Regions from separate parts of the Streptomyces sp. DSM 120436 genome, predicted to be linked through region 1. Evidence: riboswitches for the same ligand, from Rfam matches in the RefSeq annotation. Region 1 holds a riboswitch; each other region holds the start of a gene.
The links. Region 1 has a riboswitch for cobalamin ahead of ACWH4W_RS11770 (ribonucleoside-diphosphate reductase subunit alpha). Riboswitches for the same ligand answer to the same signal wherever they lie in the genome.
Positions count from the first base shown of each region.

Region 2: another riboswitch for cobalamin. It lies ahead of ACWH4W_RS28530 (cobalamin biosynthesis protein); the one in region 1 lies ahead of ACWH4W_RS11770 (ribonucleoside-diphosphate reductase subunit alpha).
Region 3: another riboswitch for cobalamin. It lies ahead of ACWH4W_RS15000 (ABC transporter substrate-binding protein); the one in region 1 lies ahead of ACWH4W_RS11770 (ribonucleoside-diphosphate reductase subunit alpha).
Region 4: another riboswitch for cobalamin. It lies ahead of ACWH4W_RS19335 ((2Fe-2S) ferredoxin domain-containing protein); the one in region 1 lies ahead of ACWH4W_RS11770 (ribonucleoside-diphosphate reductase subunit alpha).

Region 1 is NZ_JBSKBS010000001.1:2,540,084-2,543,501, reverse strand. Features, by position in the region: gene mctP (monocarboxylate uptake permease MctP) at 1-962, shown strand, start outside; gene ACWH4W_RS11775 (GNAT family N-acetyltransferase) at 1,043-1,546, shown strand; cobalamin riboswitch at 1,596-1,766, shown strand; gene ACWH4W_RS11770 (ribonucleoside-diphosphate reductase subunit alpha) at 1,892-3,418, shown strand, end outside.
Region 2 is NZ_JBSKBS010000002.1:1,417,775-1,421,192, reverse strand. Features, by position in the region: gene ACWH4W_RS28535 (cobyric acid synthase) at 1-598, opposite strand, end outside; gene ACWH4W_RS28530 (cobalamin biosynthesis protein) at 595-1,536, opposite strand; cobalamin riboswitch at 1,658-1,795, opposite strand; gene ACWH4W_RS28525 (hypothetical protein) at 1,984-2,205, opposite strand; gene ACWH4W_RS28520 (inorganic phosphate transporter) at 2,237-3,418, opposite strand, start outside.
Region 3 is NZ_JBSKBS010000001.1:3,342,703-3,346,120, forward strand. Features, by position in the region: gene ACWH4W_RS14995 (FecCD family ABC transporter permease) at 1-458, opposite strand, end outside; gene ACWH4W_RS15000 (ABC transporter substrate-binding protein) at 455-1,498, opposite strand; cobalamin riboswitch at 1,529-1,714, opposite strand; gene ACWH4W_RS15005 (thiamine pyrophosphate-requiring protein) at 1,982-3,418, opposite strand, start outside.
Region 4 is NZ_JBSKBS010000001.1:4,351,083-4,354,500, forward strand. Features, by position in the region: gene ACWH4W_RS19315 (hypothetical protein) at 1-7, shown strand, start outside; gene ACWH4W_RS19320 (hypothetical protein) at 76-276, shown strand; gene ACWH4W_RS19325 (DJ-1/PfpI family protein) at 273-995, shown strand; partial or broken gene ACWH4W_RS19330 (ferric reductase-like transmembrane domain-containing protein) at 1,152-1,586, shown strand; cobalamin riboswitch at 1,759-1,882, shown strand; gene ACWH4W_RS19335 ((2Fe-2S) ferredoxin domain-containing protein) at 1,945-2,349, shown strand; gene ACWH4W_RS19340 (hypothetical protein) at 2,386-2,766, shown strand; gene ACWH4W_RS19345 (GNAT family N-acetyltransferase) at 3,247-3,418, opposite strand, start outside.

The DNA.
Region 1 (3,418 bases):
TCGACGAGATCTTCGCCTCCGCGCGGGAGGCGTACAGCGAGACCAACCCGGCCACGGGCGCGCCGCGCGGCTCGCTGGTGCCGGGCGAGGCGGGCCAGTGGACGTACGCCACGCTGGCGCTGGGCTCGGCGCTCGCGCTGTTCATGTACCCGCACTCGATCACCGCGACGCTGTCCTCCAAGAGCCGTGAGGTGATCCGCCGCAACACCACGATCCTGCCGCTGTACTCGCTGATGCTGGGCCTGCTGGCGCTGCTCGGCTTCATGGCGATCGCGGCCGGGGTGGAGGTGCAGAACGGCCAGCTGGCCATCCCGCAGCTGTTCGAGACCATGTTCCCGGACTGGTTCGCCGGCGTGGCCTTCGCGGCGATCGGCATCGGCGCGCTGGTGCCGGCGGCGATCATGTCGATCGCGGCGGCGAACCTGTTCACCCGCAACATCTACAAGGACTTCATCAGGCCGGACGCGACGCCCAGGCAGGAGACCGCCGTCTCCAAGGTCGTGTCGCTGCTGGTGAAGGTGGGCGCGCTGGCCTTCGTGCTGACCATGGACAAAACGGTCGCCATCAACTTCCAGTTGCTGGGCGGGATCTGGATCCTGCAGACCTTCCCGGCGCTGGTGGGCGGCCTGTTCACCCGGTGGTTCCACCGCTGGGCGCTGATCGGCGGCTGGGCGGTCGGCATGATCTACGGCACGGTCGCCGCGTACGGGGTGGCGTCGCCGACGCAGAAGCACTTCGGCGGCTCCGCCGAGAAGATCCCGGGCATCGGCGAGATCGGCTACATCGGTCTCACCGCCTTCGTGATCAACGTGCTGGTCACGGTCGTCCTGACCTTCGTCCTGAGGGCGGTCAAGGCGCCGGAGGGCGTCGACGAGACGAAGCCGCAGGACTACACGGCGGACGCCGGCGACCCGGGCGTGCGGGTCGAGCTCCCGCCGGCCACGGCGGGCAGCGCGCACTGACGCGGCAGGGCACGGGGGCGGCGGGCCGCCGGTGGAGAACCGGCGGCCCGCTGTCGTACCCGTGCGGCAGACTCCCCCGCATGGACATCGTCATCCGGCCGGTGACGCCCGGCGAGCACGCGGAACTCGGTGAGATCACCGCGCAGGCCTATCTCGGCGACGGTCTGCTGGACTTCGGGGAGAGCGACGCCTACCTCGGCGAGCTGCGGGACGTGGCGAAGCGCGCGGCGGCCGCCGAGGTGCTGGTCGCCGTGGAGCACGGCACGCTGCTGGGCGGGGTGACCTTCGTGCCGGGCCCCGGACCCATGGCCGACATCGCGGAGCCCGGCGAGGCGGAGATACGGATGCTGGCGGTGTCCCGCGCCCACCGCGGCCGGGGCGCCGGCGAGGCCCTGGTGCGCGCCTGCGTCGACCGGGCGCGGGCGCTCGGGTGCGCGCGGATGGTGCTGTCCACCCAGCACACCATGCACGCCGCACACCGGGTGTACGAACGGCTGGGCTTCACCCGCGACCCCCGGCGGGACTGGAACCCGCTGCCGGAGCTGGACGACATCACGCTGCTCGTCTACGGGCTGACGCTCTGACGGTTGCGCCCGGCCCTTCCGCCCGGCACCACCCTAACCCCTGCGCGACACAACATATGGGTCCGTCGGCGGCACCCGGCACAAGATGTATGCTCATGCTCGCTGTCGCCGCAGGGGAATCCGGTGCGAATCCGGAACTGTCCCGCAACGGTGTACCCATGCCTGCCCACGGGCGCGCACGGGAGTCAGTCCGAGGACCTGCCGACAGTGCGCCCGGCCCTTCCGGTCCGGGTGCCCTGACGTCCGGGCCTCGTGGAATGGGCCGGTGGACGCGACGCCGCGTGCGCTCGTGTGCTGCCCCCTGCGCTCTTCGAGGCCCCCGTGCCGAGCGAGGGAGAGCCCCACGTGACCATCGCGCCAGCCGATCCGGCTTCAGCGACCGGCGTGACCGAGGAGAGCGACCGCCCCGGGGCCGCGCTGCTGCGGACCCTGACGGAGCTGACCGCCGACCTGCCCGACGCCGACCCCGGCCGGGTGGCCGCCGCCGCGCTGCGCGGCCGGTCCGCCGCCGCCGACGAGGCGGAGCTGCGGGACCTGGCCACCGAGGCGGCGGCCGGACTGATCTCCGAGGACCCCGCCTACTCCCGGCTCGCCGCCCGGCTGCTGACCCTCGGCATCCGCGCCGAGGCCGCCTCGCAGGGCGTCACCTCGTTCACCGGGTCGGTGGCCGCCGGGCACCGGGAGGGCCTGATCAGCGACCGGACCGCCGCCTTCGTCCGGCTGCACGCGGCCCGTCTGGACGCGCTGATCGACACCGGCGCCGACGACCGCTTCGGCTACTTCGGGCTGCGCACCCTGCACAGCCGCTACCTGCTGCGCCACCCGGTCACCCGCAAGGTCGTCGAGACGCCCCAGCACTTCCTGCTGCGGGTCGCCTGCGGTCTCGCCGAGGACGACGGCGTGCGGGCGCTGGAGGAGGTCGCCGCGCTGTACGGGCTGATGAGCCGGCTGGACTACCTGCCCTCCTCCCCCACGCTGTTCAACTCCGGCACCCGCCACCCGCAGATGTCGTCCTGCTACCTCCTCGACTCCCCCAAGGACGAGCTGGACTCCCTCTACGAGCGCTACCACCAGGTCGCCCGCCTGTCGAAGCACGCCGGCGGCATCGGCCTGTCCTTCTCCCGGGTCCGCGCCCGGGGCTCGCTGATCCGCGGCACCAACGGGCACTCAGGCGGCATCGTGCCGTTCCTGAAGACGCTGGACGCCTCCGTCGCCGCCGTGAACCAGGGCGGCCGGCGCAAGGGCGCCGCCGCGGTCTACCTGGAGACCTGGCACGCGGACATCGAGGAGTTCCTGGAGCTGCGCGACAACACCGGTGAGGACGCCCGCCGTACGCACAACCTGAACCTGGCGCACTGGGTGCCGGACGAGTTCATGCGCCGGGTCGCCGACGACGCGGCGTGGTCGCTGTTCTCCCCGGCCGACGTGCCCGAGCTGGCCGACCTGTGGGGCGAGGAGTTCGACGCGGCCTACCGCGCCGCCGAGGCCAGGGGCCTGGCCCGCAGGACGCTCCCGGCCCGCGAGCTGTACGGCCGGATGATGCGCACCCTCGCGCAGACCGGCAACGGCTGGATGACCTTCAAGGACACCGCCAACCGCACCGCCAACCAGACCGCCGAGCCGGGTCACGTCGTCCACTCCTCGAACCTGTGCACGGAGATCCTGGAGGTCACCGACGACGGGGAGACGGCGGTCTGCAACCTGGGCTCGGTCAACCTCGCGGCCTTCACCGACGGGGACGGCATGGACTGGGAGCGCCTGGACGCCGCGGTCCGCACCGCCGTGACGTTCCTGGACCGGGTGGTCGACATCAACTTCTACCCGACCGAGCAGGCGTCCCGGTCCAACAGCCGCTGGCGCCCGGTGGGCCTG
Region 2 (3,418 bases), on a different contig from region 1:
ACTTGTTCACCAGGAACCCGGCGACCAGCTCCTGGTCCTCGGGGGAGAGCAGGGCGACCGTGCCGAAGAAGGAGGCGAAGACGCCGCCCCGGTCGATGTCCCCGACGACGAGGACCGGCAGACCGGCGTTGCGGGCGACGCCCATGTTCACGATGTCGGTGCGGCGCAGGTTGATCTCCGCGGGGCTCCCGGCGCCCTCGCAGATCACCGCGTCGTACTCGCTCCGCAGCCGGTCCAGGCAGTCCAGGACCGTGCCGAGGAGGCTCTCCTGACGGCCGCCGTGGTAGCCGCGCGCGCTCATCTCGCCGACCGGGCGGCCCATCAGCACCACCTGGCTGGACCGCTCGCCGCCCGGCTTCAGCAGCACCGGGTTCATCAGCGCCGTCGGCTCCACCCGGCACGCCTGGGCCTGCATGGCCTGGGCCCGCCCGATCTCGGCGCCCTCGCGCGTGACGAACGAGTTCAGCGACATGTTCTGCGCCTTGAACGGCGCGACCTTCACCCCTTGGCGCACCAGCCACCGGCAGATCCCGGCGGTGACCACGCTCTTGCCGGCGTCCGAGGTCGTCCCGGCGACCAGCAGCCCGCCACCGCTCACGTCGCACGTCCCCTCAGCACGCGCCGCGCGGCCACCCCGGCCGCGAGCGCGAGCCAGCCGACCCGCCGCGACAGGCGCACCGCCCGCTCGATGTCGGCCACGGCGACGGGGCGCCCGCCGCTGTTGAGGACGGGCCGGTGCTCGACCCGGCCGCCGTAGGACAGGGTTCCGCCGAGCCGTACGCCGAGCGCGCCCGCGAAGGACGCCTCGACGGGACCGGCGTTGGGACTGGGGTGCCTGGCCGCGTCCGCACGCCAGGCCCGTACCGCCCCGCGCGGGTCCGGCCCGCTCAGCGCGGCGAGCACGGCCGTCAGGCGCGCCCCCGGCCAGCCGGCGACGTCGTCGAGGCGGGCGGAGGCCCAGCCGTAGCGGCGGTGGCGGGGCGACTTGTGCCCCACCATCGCGTCCAGGGTGTTGACGGCCCGGAAGCCCACCAGACCCGGGACCCCGGCGACCGCGCCCCACACCAGGGCGCCCACCACGGCGTCGGAGGTGTTCTCGGCGACGGACTCCACCACGGCGCGGGCGATCCCGTCGGCGTCCAGGGCCTGCGGGTCCCGGCCGCACAGGTGCGGCAGCCGCTCCCGGGCGGCCTCGACGTCACCGGACTCCAGGGCCCGTCCGACGGCACGCGCCTCCCGGGCCAGCGAGGTGCCGCCGACGACGGCCCAGGTGGCGACGCCGGTCAGGGCGACGGAAGCGGCGGGGGAACGGCGTACGGCGCGGGCGGCCAGGCCGCCGAGCGCGACGGCGCCGCCGACGCACACGGCGGTGTGCACGGCCCCGCGGCCCCGGTCGTCCCGCCACAGCACCCGTTCCACGGCAGCCGCGGCCCGCCCGAAAGCGGCGACCGGGTGCCCACGGCGGGGATCGCCGAGCAGCAGGTCGCCGAGGAGGCCGGCGGCGGCGCCGTACGCGAACACGCGATCGGCACCCATGGGTCAGCCGGTGACGGATCCGGAGGGCACGGCCCCGAAAACGGGTGGGGCGTCGTTGATCGACCTCGACAGGCAGCCGCGCATGGCGATATGTCCTCACTCAGGGTGTCCACGCCCTGGTTCGACGAGACCGGCGGTGAGAGTTCCTGGCTCCCGGGGTGGTCACCCCGGTGACAGTGGCGGGACCGCGCCGGATTCGCACCGGCTTCCTCTCCTGCCGCCGTGTTGGCGGAGGCAGTCCACCATGACCCCGGAAGGGCCGTCAACTTGCCGTTGACCTGCGGGGCTGAAGTGTGCCGAGGCCCACAGCGGGACTCACGTGGGTGAACGGCGGGAACGGCGGGAACGGCGGGAACGGCGTGACCGGCCCGCGGGGGCGCGGACACGGCGACGGGCGGGGCGGGAGCCGCTGCTCCCGCCCCGCCCGCTCACGCGTGCGGCCTGTCGTCAGGCCATGATCAGGTAGATGCCGTAGCCCACCGCCGCCGCGCACGCGGCGAAGCAGGTGTAGGCGCCGGTGACCGCGAGAGCCGTGGACCGGCCCGCCGCGGCGGCCCGCTCGCGGCGGGACATGCCGGAGATGCCGAGGGTGAACAGGGCCACCAGGGCCACGGTGACCACGAGGCTGACGCCGAAGACGGAACCGAGGGCCGCCCAGTCGATCTTCATGGTGCTCTTCTTCCTTCGTGCCGGGTCGCGGTCAGACGGACGTCTTGGCCGGCGGGCCCGCCGGGTCGCCGGCCGTCGGCGCCGGGATGGAGGCCGTGAGGTCCTCGGCCACGGTGCCGGCCGGGGGCGGGGTCACGGCGGCCATCGCCTGGGTCACCACGCCGGACGGCTCCTCGCCGGCGTCGTCGTGGTCGTTGACGTTGGTGTGGTCGACGATCTCACGGCGGGAGATCTTCCAGATGGCCGCGCTGGAGGCGACCAGGAAGACGGCCACCACGGCGGTGCCCCAGTCGCCGAAGCCGCACACCCACTCGGCGAGCGCCGCGACCAGGGCGGCGGCCGGCAGGGTCAGGCCCCAGGCGACGAACATCCGGGTGGCCGTGGACCAGCGGACCACGCCGCCCTTGCGGCCGAGGCCCGCGCCCATGACGGCACCCGAGACGGAGTGCGTGGTGGAGAGCGAGAAACCGAGGTGCGAGGAGGCCAGGATGACCGTCGCGGCGCTGGTCTGGGCGGCGAAGCCCTGCTGCGGCTGGAGGTCGGTGAGGCCCTTGCCCATGGTGCGGATGATGCGCCAGCCGCCGAGGTAGGTGCCCAGCGCGATGGCGATGCCCGCCGAGAGGATGACCCACATGGGCGGGTCGGAGTCGGGGGCGAGGGTGCCGCCGGCGACCAGGGCGAGGGTGATGATGCCCATCGTCTTCTGGGCGTCGTTGGTGCCGTGGGCCAGGGAGACCAGACCGGCGGAGGCGATCTGGCCGGCGCGGTAGCCCTTCGCGGAGGCCTTGTCGTCGGCGTTGCGGCCCATGCGGTAGGTGAGCCGGGTCGCGAGCAACGCGGCGACGCCGGCCACCAGCGGGGCGGCGATCGCGGGAATCAGGACCTTGGTGACCAGCACGTCGCCGTGCACCGCGCCGAAGCCGGCGGAGGCGACCGTGGCGCCGATCAGACCGCCCATGAGGGCGTGGGAGGAGCTGGACGGCAGGCCGACCAGCCAGGTGAGGAGATTCCAGAGGATCGCGCCGACCAGCGCGGCGAAGATGACCTCGGGACGGATGCCGGCCTCGTCGACGAGGCCCTTGGAGATCGTGTTGGCGACCTCCACCGAGAGAAAAGCACCCACAAGGTTGAGGACGGCGGACATGGCCACTGCCGCCTTGGGCCTCATCGCACCGGTCGAAATGGTCGTTGCCATCGCGTTCGCGGTGTCGTG
Region 3 (3,418 bases), 800 kb from region 1:
GCGGCCGGCAGCGACGCCGGCCCGAACAGGGTCACCCCGAACACGATCACCGACACGGCGCCCAGGGACGCCCCCGAGGAGACGCCGAGCAGGTAGGGCTCGGCGAGCGGGTTGCGGATCAGGGCCTGCAGGGCGGTGCCCACGACCGCGAGGCCCGCACCGGCCACGGCTCCGAGGAGCACGCGCGGCGCGCGCACGTCCAGCACGATGGTCTCCCGCGCCCGCGACCAGTCCGGTTCCGTCCAGCCGGCGCCCAGCGCGTGCGTCACGATGCCCCACACCTGGCCGGGCGGCACCCGCACCGACCCGATGGCCAGACCGGCGGTGGCGGAGAGCGCCAGGGCGACGGCCAGGACGACGAGGGTGACGGTGAGGCCGGCCCGCCCGGCCCGCCCGTCGTCCCCGTGCCGTCGTCGCGCGGCCCGCTCGGCGCCGGTCCCGACGGCCGGGGCCGTCACGCGAAGCTCTCGGGGTGGAGGCCGCGGGCCAGGTCCTCCACCGCGTAGGCGGACCGGACGCCCACCAGGGTGGCGGTCAGCGGCAGGACGACGAACCGCTCGTTCCTGATGGCGGGCACGTCCTGGAGAGCGGGCCGGGAGAGCAGGAACTCCTTCTTGCGTTCCACGCTGCCGGCGCCGGCGTAGTCGTAGATCGCGATGACCTCCGGCCTGCGCTCGACGACCTGCTCCCAGGAGACGTCGCCGAAGACGTCGTCGAGGTCGGCGAAGACGTTCTCGCCGCCGGCCAGCCGGATCAGTTCGGTGCCCAGGCTCCTGCCGCCCGCGGTGAAGGCGGTCCGGTCGCCGCTGTCGTAGACGAAGACGGGCACCTTCGGCGCGTCCGCGACCTTTCCGGCGGCCTTCTCGACACGGTCCTCGAGCTCGGCGACCAGCGCGTCGGCCCGCTCCGGGACGCCGAAGATCCGGCCGACGGTGCGGATCTCGTCGTAGGTGTCCCGCATCGTGACCCGCTTCCTGCCGCAGTACTCGCGGTTGAGGTGGGTGTCGACGCCGGCGTCGGCGAACGCCTTGCGGGAACGGCCCTCGTTCTCGGCGAAGGCGCTGCCGTAACCGCCGTAGACGAGGTCCGGACCGGCCTCCAGGACCGTCTCGAACGACGGCTCCTTCCTGGACAGTTCGGGGATCGACGCGTAGTCCTTCCGCAGCTCGGGCAGGACCGGGGAGTCGGGGAAGGCGGTGCCGACCATGCGGTCCCCCAGACCGAGGGCGAGCATCAGTTCCGCCGGGTGCTGGTGGATGGTGACGACGCGCGCGGGCGGCTTCTCGTAGGTGGTCCGCACACCGCAGTTGTCGACGGTGACGGGGAAGCCCTCGGCCGGTGCGGCCGGCGCCTTCGCGTCCTGGGCGGCGCCCGGCGACGCTCCGCAGCCGGCGGTCAGCAGGGCGGCCGCGAGGGCGAGGGCGGCGGCGGCCGACCGCACGGCGGGCCGCCTGCGGGCAGGGGTGGACAGGGCGGGACGGGACGTGCCGTCGTACACGTGAAGCCTCCTGGGGAGTCCGCGCTCCTCGGAACGGGCCCGCGACAGGCCAGTGTCCTGACTCCCGGATCGACGCTTCCCCTGACCTTCCCGCGCGGCGCGCAGTGGCACGTGGAAGGGGTGCACTCCCCGGTCACAGTGGCGGGACCGTGCCGGACTCGCACCGGCTTCCTGTCTCCCGTCGCGGTGTTGATGACCCGTCGATCCTACGAGTCGGCCCCCGCGGGACGAAAGGGCGGGGGCGGGTGTCCGCGTCCGCCCCGGAGCGGCGGCGTCCCGCCCCGCCCGCCGGTGATCTGCGCCCGGCCGGGTGCGGGGCGCTTCCGGAGACGCCGGACCGAGGCGCCCCTCGGCGCGGGACCGGGCGGAGGGGCCATGGACGGCGTGCGCGACCGGGCCGGGGCGCCGGACGGCAGGTGCGGGCGGGGGCCACGGACGGCGGGTGCGGAGGGCGCGCGGTCCGGGGGAGGCGCGGCGCCGGGCTCAGGCGCTGTCGTCCGGGCCCGCGCCCGGCCGGCCGGCGCGGTGGCGGGTGCCGGGGAGCATCTCCTGGACCTTCGCCTTCAGACCCTGCCGCACCATCGAGCCGCGGTCGCTGTCGCCCTTGAGGATCGCGGCGGCCGCCGCCTCGATCTGGTCCAGGGACGCGTGCGGCGGGATCGGCGGCACCGCCGGGTCGGTGCGGAAGTCGATGACGAACGGCCGGTCCGCGGCGAGCGCCCGGTCCCACGCGGCCTCGACCTGCTTCGGCTTCTCCACCCGGACCCCGTCCAGGCCCATGCGCCGGGCGATGTCCGCGTACGGCAGGTCCGGGATGGCCTGCGACTCCTCGAACTGCGGCGCGCCGGACATGGCCCGCATCTCCCAGGTGACCTGGTTGAGGTCGCCGTTGTTCAGCACGGCGACGATCAGCCGGGGATCGGGCCACTCGCGGTAGTACTTCGCCGCCGTGACCATCTCCATCATGCCGTTCATCTGCATGGCCCCGTCCCCGACCAGGGCGATGGCCGGCCGGTCGGGGTGGGCGAACTTCGCGCCGATGCAGTACGGCACACCGGGGCCCATCGTCGCCAGCGTCCCGGACAGCGAGCCGCGCATCCGGCCGCGCAGCCGCAGGTGCCGGGCGTACCAGTTGGCGGCCGAGCCGGAGTCGGCGGCGAGGATCACGTCGTCGGGCAGCCTGCCGTCCAGGGCGTGCACCACGTACTCCGGGTTCACCGGGTCCGCGCTCACGGCGGCGCGCCGCTGCATCACCTCCCACCAGCGGGCGACGTTCTTCTCGACCTGCTCCCGCCAGGCCCGGTCCTCCTTGCGGTGCAGACGCGGCAGCAGCCGCCGCAGGGTCTCGCGGGCGTCGCCGACCAGGTTCACCTCGTTCGGGTAGCGCAGGCCGATCATGTGCGGGTCGATGTCGATCTGCACGGCCCGCGCCTGGTCCAGCTCCGGCAGGAACTGCGTGTACGGGAAGCTGGACCCGATCATCAGCAGCGTGTCGCAGTCCCGCATCAGCTCGTACGAGGGGCGGGTCCCCAGCAGCCCGATGGAGCCGGTGACGTACGGCAGGTCGTCGGGCAGGGCGTCCTTGCCGAGCAGCGCCTTCGCCACCCCGGCGCCCAGCACGTCCGCGAGCCGCTCGACCTCCTCGCGGGCGCCGCGTGCGCCCTGCCCGATCAGCACGGCGACCTTCTCGCCCGCGTTCAGCACGTCGGCGGCCCGCTGGAGGTCCTCGTCGGCGGGGACCGGCGCGTACCGGCCCAGGCCGAGGCTGGAGGGCACCATCTTGAAGGCGTGCGTGGGCGGGCTGTAGTCCATCTCCTGCACGTCGCCCGGCAGGATGACCGCGGTGACCGTGCGCCGGGCGTACGCGGTGCGGAAGGCGCGGTCGATCAGGTTCGGCAACTGCTCGGGGACCGTCGCCGT
Region 4 (3,418 bases), 1.8 Mb from region 1:
CAACTGACCATGACCACGTACGGAATCCTGCTGTTCGACTCGGCGCAGGAACTCGACTTCACCGGCCCGTGAGAGGTGTTCACCACCTCCTCCGGACTGCGGGGCGGCGCGGACGACGTCCTGCTCGTCGCCGAAGCCGTCGGCCACCTGCACGGACGCGAGCACGCCCGCGCCGTGCGCCGTGCCCTCCCGTACGACTCGGCTCCTTCCTGCCTGGCGGACGAACCCGTCCCCCTGTCCCTGGCCGACCGAGAAACGGAGTACCGACCGACATGAACCGCCGGACCCTCCTGCACGCCACCACCGCTCTCGGGACCGCGACACTGATGGCCGGGGGCGCCGTGACCCGGGCCGACGCCGCCGAGCCCGAGGCCCCCGGACGTGACCGGCCCCTGCGCGTCCACGTGGTCATGTTCGACGGCGTGGAGGAACTCGACTTCTCCGCCCCGTACGAGGTGTTCTCCGCCTCCGGCCACTTCACCGACCGGGAAGTGGAGACCCGCTACGTGACGCTCGGCGGTCCGCGTACCGTCAGGGCGTCCTACGGCACCCGACTACGGGTCGACCACGGGTGGGCCCCCGAGCAGGCGGACGTCCTGGTGGTTCCCGGCGGCGGCTACGCGCGCCGCGAGGATCCCGGCGTGTGGGCCGAGATCCGGCGGGGCTCACTGCCACGGGCCCTGGCCGCCGCGACCCGCCCGGGCCTGACCGTCAGCGCGCTGTGCACCGGCGTGATGCTGCTCGCCGCCGCCGGGCTGACTGCGGGGCGCCCCTGCACCACGCATCACCGGGCGCGGGCCGACCTGGAGCGGCAGGGCGGTGTGCTGAAGAAGGCCCGCGTGGTCGACGACGGCGACCTGGTCACCGCCGGCGGGGTCACCTCCGGGCTGGACCTCGCCCTGTGGCTGGTGTGCCGCGAACTCGGAGCGGATGCCGCGGTCGGTCTGGAGGAGATGCTCGAGTACGAGGCACGCGGCACGGTGTGGACCGCGTGAAGCAGTTGGTGAACGGGCTCCTCCGATGCCTCCTTCTCACATCGACCCCCCTCGGCTCGGCGGTTCGAGAAGCCTTTTCGACAGGGTGGATCAAGCAGCCCTCGTGGCGGTTCCGTCCGGATATCGCCTCGGCAGTTCGTGTCCGGGAGGCTTCTGATGACGTCGGACACGAGGCCGGAGGAAGAAAGGGCGGTGCCCCCGTCCGGACGGCGACGGCCTTCCGGTGACCGCGTGGCTCTGCGCGGTGATCTGCGCTCCGCCCTGCCCGACGCCACCGCGGCGGTGGTGGTGACCGTGCTCGTGTTCGCCCTCCTGTGGGCGCGCATGGAGTCGGGTGCGTCGGACACGGTCGCGGTGATGCCGTTCATGGACGATCCCGGCACCTACTGGATGTATCTGCTCAGCCAGGCGTTCGGGTGGTCGGGGCTGCTGTGGGCGTGGGGCACGGTCATGCTCGGTCTGCTGCTGTCGGGACCGCGCCCCGCCCGGTTGCCGGTCTCCCGGCAGGTGCTGGAGCGCTGGCACCGCACCACGAGCCTGACGGCCATGGCGCTGATGTTCGCGCACGCGCTGATGTTCGCGGGGCCGTTGTCATCGGGCTGGTCGTCGTGGTGGTGTCCGGCCGCGACGGCGGACGGGACCGCCCGGCCCACCCGGCCGCGACGGCCCCCCACGCCCAGGAGACGGACTGACTGCCGGCACCGGGCGGGCGGGACGGTGTCCCGGGATGGGAGGATGACCGGCGACAGGGCGACGGCGGAACGAGGAAGCCGGTGTGAATCCGGCGCGGTCCCGCCACTGTGATCGGCGAGCGATTCCCGACAGGCCACTGCCCGGCAACGGGTGGGAAGGCCGGGACGAGCATCGACCCGAGAGCCAGGAGACTCACGCGGTCGCCTCCTCGACGGACCACCGGGGCGGATCTCCCCGGAGAGAGGGACGGCACCGCATGCCCGCAACGCCGACCGGACCGACGACGGACGACAAGAGGACCGCGACGGTCACCGGCCCCGTGCCGTGCCGCGTCGTCGTGTGCCGCGACTGCTGCTGCGGCAGCCCCAAAGTGACCGGCGTCGACCACGCGGCCCAGACCGAACGCCTGCGTGCCGCGGCACCGGTACGCGTCTCCGACTGCCTCGGCGTCTGCGAACACGCCAACGTCATCGTCGTCCAGCCCTCCGCGGAGGGCCGGGCCGCAGGCGCCCGCCCCGTCTGGCTGGGGCTGGTCAACGACCCGGACGCGACCGAGGACATCGTCGCGTGGACCCGCGCAGGCGGTCCCGGGGTGGCGCCCCGGCCGGACATCCTCGACCTGTACGCCATCACGCCGCCGCGACGGCGTACGGCCTCCTGACCGTACGGACGGAGAGCTGGAGGGAGGACGGGAACCGTGCGCGCAGCCCGTGCCTCGACCGCGTCCGTCACCGCCGCCCCGCACGACGTGGCGGGCCTTGGCGGTTTCTTCGCCCTGCAGGTCGGTGGACGGGACGACGGCCAGCATCCGATCGCCCGCTCCTATGCGGCGGGTTTCACCGACCTCGCCGAAGCCGTCGCACGCTGGCACCGTACTCCGGAACCGCGCGTCGACGTCTCCACCGCCCAGCTCGGACACGCCGCCCGCCTCTGGTCACCGGCCCTGGCCCGCGTCGCCCTGCACGGAATCGTCCCCGACCTGGAGGGACTGCAGCGGACCGACGACGGGCCGGCCCTCCGGGTTCCCCGCCCGGCCGGCTCGACGACGGCCCCGCCCGCGCCCTGTACCAGCAGGTGACACGTCACCTGTCGGCACTGGCCGGCGGCCTGCGCGTCAAGGTCGCCCCGCGTCTGCTGGACGGCAATCCGGCACTGGCCGTCGCTTCCCGGGCCCGGTACCTCGGGCCCGGCGCGTGTGACGGCGGCCGTTCCCGCTCACCACTGCGGGGCAGTCCGGGATTCCCGGGTTCCCTCCTGCGACACCCCGCCGTGGGGGTCCCCCCATGCCTTTCGGGCTATGGGGGAGGACGGGGCGAACCAGCTGCTGCGGGCAGTCGGCCCGTCAGGAACGCGGACGTCCGTGATCCGGGCGGTGACCCGTGTCACGCGCCCCGACCGGTGCCAGGACCCCGCCGCCTTGGGCCAGTGCGCGACGAACGGCAGGGGCGGGGCAGGGGTTCGCAGTGGGGTGCTGAGGACCACGTTGTGGCGCGCTCGGTGACGATGTCGAGGCAATGGCGGCGGATTTCAGCGGTGCGCAAGGCGGGGCTCCGAAGGCTCACGGGGGGAGCGGGGCGAGGGAACGGGCGGGGTGGCGCGGGCCGAGGAAGACGACGATGCCCTTGCCGTCGGGGGAGGGGTGGGTGGCCTCCGTCCAGCCGTGGCGGCGGTAGAAGGCCATGGCCCGCCCGTTCCGGACCGAGGTGAGCAGCCATGCCCGCCCCTCGGGC